Linked DNA regions of Verminephrobacter eiseniae EF01-2. The protein of the gene in region 1 interacts with the protein of each later gene in a pairwise test. Links are inferred from orthologs where the notes say so. Each region holds a gene or a part of one and is shown on either strand. Other genes may lie near its edges. The genes, in order: gyrB and gyrA.

Region 1 (3,431 bases):
CGTCGAGCGTGCAGCCGCTGCGGGCTGCCATGCCAACTGGGGAAATACTCCGGTTGGCACCTGTTCAGTCAGCTTGTGACGGTGAGCGCCATCTCGCAGGTTGCGGACGAAGTGCACTAGCGCCGTCGGCGAAACGAACCCAGGAGAGGTGCTTGGCCGGAGGGCTGAGTAGCGCCCCAGTACGGTGACGCTGTGAATCGCGAGTTTTCGAACTTCCGCTTCAACGGCTTCGCGTACGACCATTCCTCAAGCCTCGCGCGCGACATGTGCCACTCTGGGCGCACCTATCAATGAGAAGAGATCATAGTTTTCGCGTCTTATGGGCCTCAATTTCGCGTCTTATGCCTAGCTCTACACCGTTCAAACGTCGATGTTCCCCGCCCTGAGCGCATTCATCTCGATGAAGTCCCGCCGTGGCTCGACCTCATCGCCCATCAGCATCGTGAACACGCGATCGGCCTCGATGGCGTCGTCGATCTGCACGCGCAGCAGGCGGCGCACGCTCGGGTCCATCGTCGTTTCCCATAGCTGCTCGGGGTTCATTTCGCCCAGGCCCTTGTAGCGCTGGCGGGTGGTGGTGCGCTCGGCTTCGCTGATGAGCCATTTCATGGCCTGGCGGAAGTCGCTGATTTTTTCTTCCTTTTGCTTTTCCGCCTCGCCGCGCATGGCCTTGGCGTTTGCGCCGAGCAGGCCGCGGAAGGTTTCGGCGGCTTCGGCCAGGGCGGCATAGTCGGCGCCGTGCACGAAGTCTTGCGTGATCGCGCTGCTCTTGATGTTGCCGTGGTGGCGGCGGCTGATGCGCAGCAGGGGCTTGTCGGTGCGGGCGTCGAACTCGCCCGTCACTTCGGCCGGGGCGCCGGTGGTGTGCAGCTCGCGCAGCTTGGCTTGCAGCGCCACGGCGCTGGCCTGGGCATCGGCCAGGCTGCCCAGCCGCAGGCGCACGCCGTCGGCCATTGCGCGCAGCGCTTCTGCGTCCATGAAGTGGCTCAGGCGGGCGATCACGCTTTCGGCGCTCTGGTGCTTGCGCGCCAGTTCGGTCAGGGTCGCGCCGCTCAGCACGGCCTGGTCGGCGTTGCCGGTGAGCACGCTGGCCTGGTTCAGCGCAATGCGCAGCAGGAAGTTGTCCAGCGCCGGGTCGTCCTTCAGGTACAACTCCTCTTTGCCGGCTTTGACCTTGTACAGCGGCGGCTGGGCGATGTAGATGTGGCCGCGCTCGACCAGTTCGGGCATTTGCCGGTAAAAGAAGGTCAGCAGCAGGGTGCGGATATGGGCGCCGTCGACGTCGGCGTCGGTCATGATGATGATGCGGTGGTAGCGCAGCTTGGCGGCGTCGAAGTCGTCGCCGCCGGCGCTGCCGCCGGCCTTGCCGATGCCGGTGCCCAGGGCGGTGATCAGCGTCAGGATGGCGTCGCTGGTCAGCAGCTTTTCGTAGCGGGCTTTTTCCACGTTCAGGATCTTGCCGCGCAGCGGCAAGATGGCCTGGAATTTGCGGTCGCGCCCCTGCTTGGCAGAGCCGCCGGCCGAGTCGCCCTCGACGATGTAGATCTCGCACAGCGCGGGGTCTTTTTCCTGGCAGTCGGCCAGCTTGCCGGGCAGGCCCAGGCCGTCGAGCGCGCCCTTGCGGCGCGTCATTTCACGGGCCTTGCGGGCGGCTTCGCGGGCGCGGGCGGCGTCCACGATCTTGCTGCAGATGATCTTCGCGTCGGCGGGCTTTTCCTGCAGGTAGTCGGCCAGCAGCTTGCCCACGATGTCTTCCACCGGGGCGCGCACTTCGCTCGATACCAGTTTGTCCTTGGTCTGGCTGCTGAACTTGGGCTCGGGCAGTTTCACGCTCAGCACGCAGCACAGCCCTTCGCGCATGTCGTCGCCGGTGACTTCGACCTTGGCCTTCTTGGCCATTTCGGTTTCTTCGATGTACTTGTTGATGACGCGGGTCATCGCCGCGCGCAGGCCGGTCAGGTGGGTGCCGCCGTCGCGCTGGGGGATGTTGTTGGTAAAGCACAGCACCTGCTCGGCGTAGGCGCTGTTCCACTGCATGGCCACTTCCACGCCGATATGCGTGCCGGGGATGCCGCCATAGGTCTCGGCCGGGCGCTCGCCGGTGGCGTAAAACGAGTTCGGGTGCAGGGCGGTCTTGCCCTTGTTGATGAATTCGACGAAACCGCGCACGCCGCCGGCGCCCGAGAAGTCGTCTTCCTTGCCGCTGCGCTCGTCTTTCAGGCGGATGCGCACGCCATTGTTCAAAAAGGACAGCTCGCGCAGCCGCTTGGCCAGAATTTCGTAGTGGAAGTCGCGGTTTTCTTTGAAGATTTCGGCGTCGGGCAGAAAGTGCACTTCGGTGCCGCGTTTTTCGGTCGCGCCGGCGAGCTTCATCGGCGAGACGGCGACGCCGTCCACGGTGTCGAGCAGGCGGTCTTGCACGAAGCCGCGCGCAAATTCGAGCTGGTGCACCCGGCCTTCGCGGCGCACCGTCAGGCGCAGCCATTTGCTCAGCGCGTTCACGCAGCTCACGCCCACGCCGTGCAGGCCGCCCGATACCTTGTAGCTGTTTTGGTTGAACTTGCCGCCCGCGTGCAGTTCGGTCAGCGCGATTTCGGCCGCGCTGCGCCTGGGCTCGTGCTTGTCGTCGAACTTCACGCCGGTGGGAATGCCGCGACCGTTGTCGGTCACGCTGATCGAGTTGTCGGTGTGGATGGTCACCACGATGTCGTCGCAGTGGCCGGCCAGGGCTTCGTCGATCGAGTTGTCCACCACCTCGAACACCAGGTGGTGCAGTCCGGTGCCGTCGCTGGTGTCGCCGATGTACATGCCGGGGCGCTTGCGCACCGCCTCCAGACCTTCCAGGATGGTGATGGCGCCTGCGTCGTAGCTTTCGCTGGCGCCCGCCTGCCGGGTGTCGATCTTTGGCAGGGCAGGCCCACCAGTGCCGCCGGGTGCGGGCTCGGGCAGGGGGTTGTCAGCGGTCATGTGGTGGGGCCTCGGGATCCGTGGAAAGCGCGCTTTTCACTGTGTTCGATGAGATTCGGGCTGGCTGCGGGTGGCTCATTGCACAGCTACCGGCGGCCATGTCCATGGTGGGTGGCGCCGGCTGGTTGCCGGCAGCCAGGGTGTCGGCGGGACGGCGCACGACTAGATGCGCATCGGCATCACGACATACTTGAAGTTGTCGTTGGCGGGGATGGTCAGCAAGGCCGAACTGTTGCCGTCGGCGAACGCCAACTGCACCATGTCCTGCTCCATGTTGGCCAGTGCGTCGATGAGGTAGGTCACGTTGAAGCCGATCTCGATGTTGTCGCCGGCGTAGTCGACATCGAGCTCGTCGACGGCCTCCTCCTGTTCGGCGTTGCTCGATGCCACGCGCAGCGCGCCGGGCTCCAGGTTCAGGCGCACGCCCTTGAACTTGTCGCTGGTCATGATGGCCGTGCGTTGCA
Region 2 (3,540 bases), 3.5 Mb from region 1 along the record:
ATTTGCGCGCCTCTTGCTGCGACTTCTGGCTCCAACTGCCCGTGACCACGAAATCGACCGTCCCGGCACGCGACAGGTTCAGCGGCACGATGGCGTTTTCCGCCAGACCACCGCCCTGCATGAACAAGATCTTGAACTGCGCCGGCACCGCCAGCAACTCGCGCAGCTTGGCCTGCGCCTGCTCGCAGATCGAGCGGAACTCCTTGCCGCGGTGGCTCATCTCCATCACGCCCATGCCACAGCCATGCCAGTCGAGCATCTCGGCAGCAGCTTGCTCCAGAACTTCGGCGGGAATCGCAGCCGGGCCGGCAGAAAAGTTGTAAGGGCGTTTCATGGATGGTGCATAAAAGGCGGCGGGCGCTTGTTTCATGAGCTCGTTGCGCTTCACATTTGATAGCGTATACGGCGCGAAGATGGCATCGATGGCATCCCGGAGGGTCAGGCATCGGGCGCGCCGTCGTCCGCGCTGCCTTCGGCATTGGCGGGTGCATCGATGGGTGCATCGGCCACGTTGGCATCGTTTTCGACGATGCGCTGCAGGCCGCTGAGCTTGGCGCCTTCGTCCAGTGCGATCAGCGTCACCCCCTGCGTGGCGCGGCCGAGTTCGCGGATTTCCGAGACCCGGGTGCGCACCAGAACCCCCTTGTCGGTGATCAGCATGATCTCGTCATCGGCGTGCACCAGGGTGGCGGCCACCACCTTGCCGTTGCGCCCGCTTTGCTGGATCGCAATCATGCCCTTGGTGCCGCGACCATGGCGGGTGTATTCGACGATGCCGGTACGCTTGCCATAGCCGTTTTCGGTGGCGGTCAGCACGCTCTGCGTTTCGTCTTCGGCCACCAGCATCGCGATCACGCTCTGCCCTTCTTCCAGCAGCATGCCGCGCACGCCGCGCGCCTGACGGCTCAGCGGACGCACATCGTTCTCATCGAAGCGCACGGCCTTGCCGCCATCGCTGAACAGCATCACATCATGCTGGCCGTCGGTCAGCGCGGCGCCGATCAGGTAATCGCCATCATCGAGATGGCCGGCAATGATGCCGCCCTTGCGCGGGTTGCTGAATTCGTCGAGCGCCGTCTTCTTGACCGTGCCCATGCTGGTGGCCATGAACACATAGCGGTCTGCCGGAAAGCTGCGCATGGCGCCCGTCAGGGGCAGCACCACGTTGATCTTCTCGCCGTCCTGTAGCGGAAACATGTTCACGATCGGGCGGCCGCGCGAGCCGCGCGAGCCTGCCGGCACCTCCCAGACCTTGAGCCAGTACAGGCGGCCACGGTTGGAAAAGCACAGGATGTAGTCGTGCGTATTGGCGATGAAGAGTTGGTCGATCCAATCGTCTTCCTTGGTGGCCGTGGCCTGCTTGCCGCGCCCGCCGCGCTTTTGGGCGCGGTATTCGCCCAGCGGCTGGCTCTTGATGTAGCCCGTGTGGCTGAGCGTGACCACCATGTCGGTAGGCGTGATCAGGTCCTCGGTGCACAGGTCTTGCGCACTGTGCTCGATGATGCTGCGGCGCGCGCTCAGCTTGTGCTGGCCGAACTCCTGCCTGATCGCGGCCAGTTCCTGGCCAATGATGATGGACACGCGCTCGGGCTTGGCCAGAATGTCCAGCAGATCGTCGACGACATCCATCGCGTCCTTGTACTCGGCCACGATCTTGTCTTGCTCCAGGCCGGTCAGACGCTGCAGGCGCATCTGCAGGATTTCCTGGGCCTGCGTGTCCGACAGGCGGTAGCGGCCGTCCCGACCCATGCCCAACTCCTGGTCCAGGCCCTCGGGGCGGTAGTCGTCGGCATTGACCTGCGCGCCATCGGCACGGGTGCGGGTGAGCATCTCGCGCACCAGTTGGCTGTCCCAGGACTGCGCCATCAGTCCGGCCTTGGCCACCGGCGGGGTGGGGGCGTTGCGGATGATGGCAATGAAGTCGTCGATGTTGGCCAGCGCCACGGCCAAGCCTTCGAGCACATGGCCCCGCTCGCGCGCCTTGCGCAGCTCGAACACCGTGCGGCGCGTCACCACTTCGCGGCGGTGCTGCAAAAAGACACTGACCAGATCCTTGAGATTGCACAGGCGGGGCTGACCATCGATCAGCGCCACCATATTCATGCCGAAGGTGTCCTGCAACTGCGTCTGCTTGTACAGATTGTTCAGCACCACCTCGGGGACTTCGCCACGCTTGAGCTCGATCACCAGACGCATGCCCGACTTGTCGGACTCGTCCTGGATATGGCTGATGCCGTCGAGTTTTTTCTCATGCACCAGTTCCGCCATGCGCTCTTGCAGCGTCTTCTTGTTGACCTGGTAGGGCAACTCGTCGACGATGATCGCCTGGCGCTGGCCGCGGTCGATGTCCTCGAAATGGCACTTGGCACGCATCACCACCTTGCCGCGGCCGGTACGGTAGCCATCCTTGACGCCATTGATGCCGTAGATGATGCCGGCCGTGGGGAAATCGGGCGCCGGGATGATCTCCATCAACTCGTCGATCGACGCATCCGGGTGGTGCAGCAGGTGCAGACAGGCGTCCACCACCTCATTGAGGTTATGCGGCGGGATGTTGGTGGCCATGCCCACGGCGATACCCGCCGAGCCATTGACCAGCAAATTGGGCAGTTTGCTGGGCAGGACCAGCGGCTCTTTTTCGTTACCGTCGTAGTTCGGGCCGAAATCGACGGTCTCCTTGTCGATGTCGGCCAACATCTCGTGGGCAATCTTGGCCAAACGGATTTCGGTGTAACGCATGGCCGCAGCGTTGTCGCCGTCGACGGAGCCGAAATTGCCCTGGCCATCGATCAGCATGTGGCGCAGGGAAAAACTCTGCGCCATGCGCACGATGGTGTCGTAGATCGCAGTATCGCCGTGAGGATGGTACTTACCCATCACGTCACCGACGGCGCGGGCCGATTTTCTGTACGGGCGGTTCCAATCGTTGTGCAACTCATGCATCGAAAAAAGCACCCGGCGATGCACCGGCTTCAAACCATCGCGCGCATCGGGCAAGGCCCGGCCCACAATCACGCTCATCGCGTAATCGAGGTAACTGCGCCGCATCTCCTCTTCGAGGCTGATCGGCAGGGTTTCTTTGGCAAACTGGGTCATGGGCACGTCATCGGGACGGTGGGGGCGGCAAAAGAGAGCCATTCTAGGGGCAAGACCATGTAGCGGCCATGCAACAAATGGAAGCAATCCAGGTTTCGTCCTCCCTGCCCTGCGCCGGCGTCACAACTGTGCTCTGCGGCCTTATGGCACAATCGCTCAAACGCTTGGAGTGGTGGTCACCCCGGGCGACTTTATTCGCAGCACAGGCTGCGGCTTTTATCCCCCAAGAGGAGAACCATGAAGAAGCTGAACAAAGTGGCAATGTTGTTTGCCTCCGCTACGCTTGCCGCCGCCGCTGGCGCCCAATCCGCCGACAACTGGAGAGACGCTTCCGGCCAACTGGCTTGGAAGAACGGCAGCAACGAACACTGCTGGCGCAACGCCAACTGGACACCTGCAACCGCCTCTGCCGGCTGCGACAGTGCGATCGCCACCACTGCCGCT

The links.
Region 2: the proteins of gyrB (region 1) and gyrA interact in binary tests that used the Escherichia coli proteins (3 or more experiments, as listed by UniProt). The link is inferred for Verminephrobacter eiseniae EF01-2 from one-to-one orthologs.

What each region holds. Positions count from the first base shown.
Region 1 is NC_008786.1:2,857-6,287, reverse strand. The notes cover bases 161-3,272. They hold gyrB (DNA topoisomerase (ATP-hydrolyzing) subunit B), read right to left. Parts: upstream 2,968-3,272; coding sequence 361-2,967; downstream 161-360. Other genes in these bases: dnaN (DNA polymerase III subunit beta), read right to left, coding at 3,130-3,272. Also shown: more of dnaN, read right to left, coding at 3,273-3,431. UniProt on the Escherichia coli protein: DNA gyrase negatively supercoils closed circular double-stranded DNA in an ATP-dependent manner to maintain chromosomes in an underwound state.
Region 2 is NC_008786.1:3,463,989-3,467,528, reverse strand. What follows is about bases 239-3,459. They hold gyrA (DNA gyrase subunit A), read right to left. Parts: upstream 3,097-3,459; coding sequence 439-3,096; downstream 239-438. Other genes in these bases: ompA (outer membrane protein OmpA), read left to right, coding at 3,334-3,459; serC (3-phosphoserine/phosphohydroxythreonine transaminase), read right to left, coding at 239-334. Also shown: more of serC, read right to left, coding at 1-238; more of ompA, read left to right, coding at 3,460-3,540. UniProt on the Escherichia coli protein: A type II topoisomerase that negatively supercoils closed circular double-stranded (ds) DNA in an ATP-dependent manner to maintain chromosomes in an underwound state.